DNA from 2 places in the Pseudomonas sp. NPDC086581 genome. Region 2 is predicted to be linked to the other one. Evidence: predicted binding sites of a transcription regulator. Region 2 holds the regulator's gene; the other holds the start of a gene.
What was found. Region 2 encodes sigma-54, which starts transcription at its own class of promoters, with help from an activator protein. Its sites were predicted from a motif close to ANTGGCATNNANNTTGCTNT; they were not measured.
Positions count from the first base shown of each region.

Region 1: the regulator sigma-54 is predicted to act here: its motif matches at 1,131-1,150, upstream of flgB (flagellar basal body rod protein FlgB).

Region 1 covers NZ_JBIVBR010000003.1:221,050-223,445, reverse strand. Annotated here, with positions in the region: gene cheR (protein-glutamate O-methyltransferase CheR) at 45-866, shown strand; gene flgB (flagellar basal body rod protein FlgB) at 1,190-1,597, shown strand; gene flgC (flagellar basal body rod protein FlgC) at 1,603-2,046, shown strand; gene flgD (flagellar hook assembly protein FlgD) at 2,063-2,396, shown strand, end outside.
Region 2 covers NZ_JBIVBR010000023.1:20,144-22,539, forward strand. Annotated here, with positions in the region: gene hpf (ribosome hibernation-promoting factor, HPF/YfiA family) at 1-229, opposite strand, end outside; gene ACIPK7_RS29045 (RNA polymerase factor sigma-54) at 307-1,809, opposite strand; gene lptB (LPS export ABC transporter ATP-binding protein) at 2,063-2,396, opposite strand, start outside.

The sequences.
Region 1 (2,396 bases), on a different contig from region 2:
CCGTCGTTTTGCCGGCAGCTGTCCACGAGCAAAGAGGCTTATCTGTGACATCCACCAATTCTGAATTCGAGCTGTTCCGGGATTTCCTGGAGAAGACCTGCGGCATCCTCCTGGGCGCCAACAAGCAGTACCTGGTCTCCAGCCGCTTGAACAAGTTGATGGAGCAGCAGGGCATCAAGTCCCTGGGCGAGCTGGTACAGAAGATCCAGATGCGCAGCCAGCTGCGCGAGCAGGTGGTCGATGCGATGACCACCAACGAGACCCTGTGGTTTCGCGATACCTATCCCTTCGAGGTGCTGAAAAACCGCGTGCTGCCGGAGATGATCAAGGCCTCCCCTGGTCAGCGCCTGCGTATCTGGTCGGCGGCTTGCTCGTCGGGGCAGGAGCCGTACTCGCTGTCCATGGCCATCGACGAGTTCGAGCGCACCAACCTCGGCCAGTTGAAGGCGGGGGTGCAGATCGTCGCCACCGACTTGTCCGGCTCCATGCTCACCGCCTGCAAGGCCGGTGAGTACGACAGCCTGGCCATTGGCCGTGGCTTGTCGCAGGAGCGCCTGGCGCGCTACTTCGACCAGAAGACGCCGGGGCGCTGGACGGTCAAGCCACCGATCAAGAGCCGCGTGGAATTCCGCGCGCTGAACCTGCTGGACAGCTACGCCACGCTGGGCAAGTTCGACATGGTGTTCTGCCGCAACGTGCTGATCTATTTCTCGGCCGAAGTGAAGCGCGACATCCTCCTGCGTATCCATGCCACGCTCAAGCCTGGCGGCTACCTGTTCCTTGGCGCTTCCGAAGCGCTCAACGCGCTGCCGGACCACTACCAGATGGTCCAGTGCAGCCCGGGGATCATCTACAAGGCCAAGTGATTGGCCGACGCCCCGCCTGTTCGGGCGGGGTTCTTGCTGCTTTCCTTTTATCAGTCGCGGGCTCCGTCCGCGCTTTTTGCTTATGCGGTCCCGGTAACGATCGGGCGCGCTGCCGTAGACGTGCCCGTCGGGCGGCAAAACGCAGCAGGAAGCTTGCCGCCTTGCCCCCGGCGGCAAGGAAAGCGATTGCCGCTTTGCCGCTGTTTGCCGCCCCTTGCCGCTATTCAGATTCCCTCAAGCCCTTGATTATCAAGGGAATGAAGATGTGGCACGCACCTTGCTGAAGTGTTGGCAAGCCCACACCGGCAAACAGGTTCGTGACCATGAGCATCAGCTTCGACAAAGCCCTCGGCATCCACCAGCAAGCGCTGAACTTCCGCTCCCAGCGCGCTGAAGTCCTGGCCAATAACCTGGCCAACGCCGACACGCCCAACTACAAGGCGCGCGACCTGGATTTCGCCTCGGTGCTGGCGGCCCAGTCGGACAAGATGAAGAACGGCACCTTCAGCGCAACCCTGACCAATTCGCATCACATTGCCGCCGATGGTTTCGGCATGGGTGACGAGTCGGTGAAGTACCGCATCCCGAACCAGCCTTCGGTCGACCAGAACACCGTCGACGAACAGATCGAGCAAGCCAACTACGCGGAGAACTCCGTGCAGTTCCAGGCCTCGTTCACTTTCCTCAACAGCAAATTCAAAGGGCTGATGAACGCCCTGCGCGGGGAGTAATCGCCATGTCGCTCGCCAGTGTCTTCAATATCGCCGGTACCGGCATGAGTGCCCAGACCACTCGTCTGAACACTACCGCGTCGAACATCGCCAACGCCGAGAGCGTCTCCTCGAGCATCGACCAGACCTACCGCGCCCGTCACCCGGTGTTCTCCACCATGCTGCAGAACGCCCAGGGCGGCGACCAGGGCTCGCTGTTCGGCGAGACCGACCAGGCTGGTTCCGGTGTGCAGGTGCTGGGCGTGGTCGAGGACCAGAGCCCGCTGGTGCCGCGCTACGAGCCGAACCATCCGGCCGCCGACAAGGACGGCTACGTTTACTACCCCAACGTCAACGTGGTGGAGGAGATGGCCGACATGATCTCCGCCAGCCGTTCGTTCCAGAGCAACGCGGAAATGATGAACACCGCCAAGCAGATGATGCAGAAGGTCCTGACCCTGGGTCAGTAAGCGCAGAGGACGCCCCATGAGCATCAATACCGATAACAGTGCTTCGAGTTCGATCCTGTCGTCACTGAACGCCGGATCCAAGAGCTCGTCGTCGACCGCCGAGACCGGCACCAGTGCGCTGGGCAAGGATTCCTTCCTGCAGTTGCTGGTCACCCAGTTGAACAACCAGAACCCGCTGGACCCGCAGGACAACACCGAGTTCGTCTCCCAGCTGGCGCAATTCAGCAGCCTGGAAAGCATGCAGAACCTGGATACCACCCTGGGCACCTTCTATTCCTCGTTCCAGTCTTCCCAGGCCCTGCAGGCGTCTTCGCTGGTCGGCCGCTCGGTGATCGTCAACTCCAGCAAGG
Region 2 (2,396 bases):
GCAGGTCGATGGCCGCGTACATGTCTTCATGTTCGGCGCAGGCCACCACTTCGCCACCGGCGATGTGGAGGGTGGCTTCAATTTTCTGCTTCAGCTTCTCGACCTCCATGATGACCTGAACATTGGTGATCTTGTCGAAGTGGCGCTCCAGTCGGCCAAGTTTCTCGCCGACATAGTCGCGCAGGGCGTCGGTCACATCCAGTTGATGTCCACTGATGTTGACTTGCATACCGCTTTCTCCTTGTTGCCGTGTGTAAGAGGCAGGTTAGGGTGCCTGCCGCCGGAACACTTTGGCGTGGATCAACGTCACACCAGTCGCTTGCGTTCGCTCGAGGGAGAGATTCCTAGGGACTCCCGGTACTTGGCGACGGTACGACGTGCCACTTGAATGCCCTGTGCCTCCAGTAAACCAGCGATCTTGCTGTCACTCAATGGCTTTTTCGGACTTTCCGCCGCGACCAGTTTCTTGATGATGGCGCGAATCGCGGTGGACGAGCACTCGCCGCCTTCGGAGGTGCTGACGTGGCTGGAGAAGAAGTACTTCAGCTCGAAGATGCCACGGGGCGTGTGCATGAATTTCTGCGTGGTGACACGGGAGATGGTCGATTCGTGCATTCCCACCGCCTCGGCGATATCGTGCAGGACCAGTGGCTTCATCGCTTCCTCGCCGTATTCGAGGAAGCCGCGCTGGTGCTCGACGATCTGGGTCGCCACCTTCATCAGCGTCTCGTTGCGGCTCTGCAGGCTCTTGATGAACCAGCGCGCTTCCTGCAGTTGGTTACGCATGAAGGTGTTGTCGGCGCTGGAGTCGGCACGGCGCACGAGGCCCGCATACTGCGAGTTCACGCGCAGGCGCGGCACCGCTTCCTGGTTCAGCTCCACCAGCCAGCGGTCGTTGTTCTTCCGAACGATGACATCCGGGACGACGTATTCGGCTTCGCCGGATTCGATCTGGGAACCTGGGCGCGGGTGGAGCGACTGGATCAGTTCGATGGTCTCGCGCAGCTCGTCTTCCTTGAGCTTCATACGCCGCATCAGCTGGCTGTAGTCACGGCTGCCGAGCAGATCCAGGTGGTCGCTGACCAGGCGGATGGCTTCGGCCAGCAGGTAGGTCTTGGTCGGCATCTGGCGCAGCTGCAGGAGCAGGCATTCGCGCAGGTTGCGCGCGCCGACGCCGGCGGGTTCGAGCTGCTGCACCCGGCGCAGGACGACTTCCACTTCATCCATCTCCACGCCCAGTTCCGGGTCGATGGAGGCGAGGATGTCGTCGAGGGACTCGTCGAGGTAACCGTCATCCGTGATGCCGTCGATGATGCTCAGGGCGATCAGGCGGTCGGTATCGGACATCGGCAGGAGGTTGAGCTGCCACAGCAGATGGCTCTGCAGGCTTTCGCCGGCGGAAGTGCGGGAGGTGAAGTCCCACTCGTCGTCATCGTTGCTGGGCAGGCTGCTGGCGCTGGTCTGGTAGATGTCTTCCCAGGCGGTATCGACCGGCAGCTCGTTGGGGATGCGCTCGGCCCACTGGTCCTCGTCGAGGCTGTCGACGCTGGGTGTGGTGCTTTCCTGGAAGTTGTCCTGGGAGCTGCTGCTGGTGCCGTTGGCGCCGGATTCGGCACCGTCCGCCATGGGATCGCTGTTATCGAAATCCTCGCCTTCTTCCTGGCGCTCCAGCATCGGGTTGGACTCCAGGGCTTCCTGGATTTCCTGTTGGAGGTCCAGCGTGGAAAGCTGGAGCAGTCGGATGGCCTGTTGCAGCTGCGGAGTCATCGTCAGCTGCTGGCCCATCTTGAGGACTAGCGATGGTTTCATGGCTGGAACTAGGCACCTTGTTCGCTGGCGCGAAGCGCGCCATATCCACGACTACGGACACCGGGGTGCCGCGAGGAAGCAAATTATATGCCTGAGTTTGGACGCTTTGCCTAGGGGCTGTCGACCTTTCGTTACAACCCGGTTGCGCCAGGGTAGACCAGGCAGCCGGGTGCGTCGCGGAGCGGCCGACGAGCCGCGCCACGCTTGGAGGGGAGATGGATCTGCCGCGCCCAGGCAGGGCGCGGCGCAGGGGTCAGAGACGGAACTCGTGGCCCAGGTAGACTTCCTTCACCAGGTCGTTGGCGAGGATGCTCTCGGCACTGCCTTCGGCGATCAGCTGACCGTCGTTGACGATGTACGCCGTTTCGCAGATATCCAGGGTCTCGCGGACGTTGTGGTCGGTGATCAGTACGCCGATGCCCTTGGCCTTGAGGTGGTGGATGATCTGCTTGATGTCGCCCACGGAGATGGGGTCGACGCCGGCGAAGGGCTCGTCGAGCAGGATGAACTTTGGCGAACTGGCCAGCGCGCGGGCGATTTCCACGCGGCGACGCTCACCACCGGACAGGCTCATGCCGAGGTTGTCG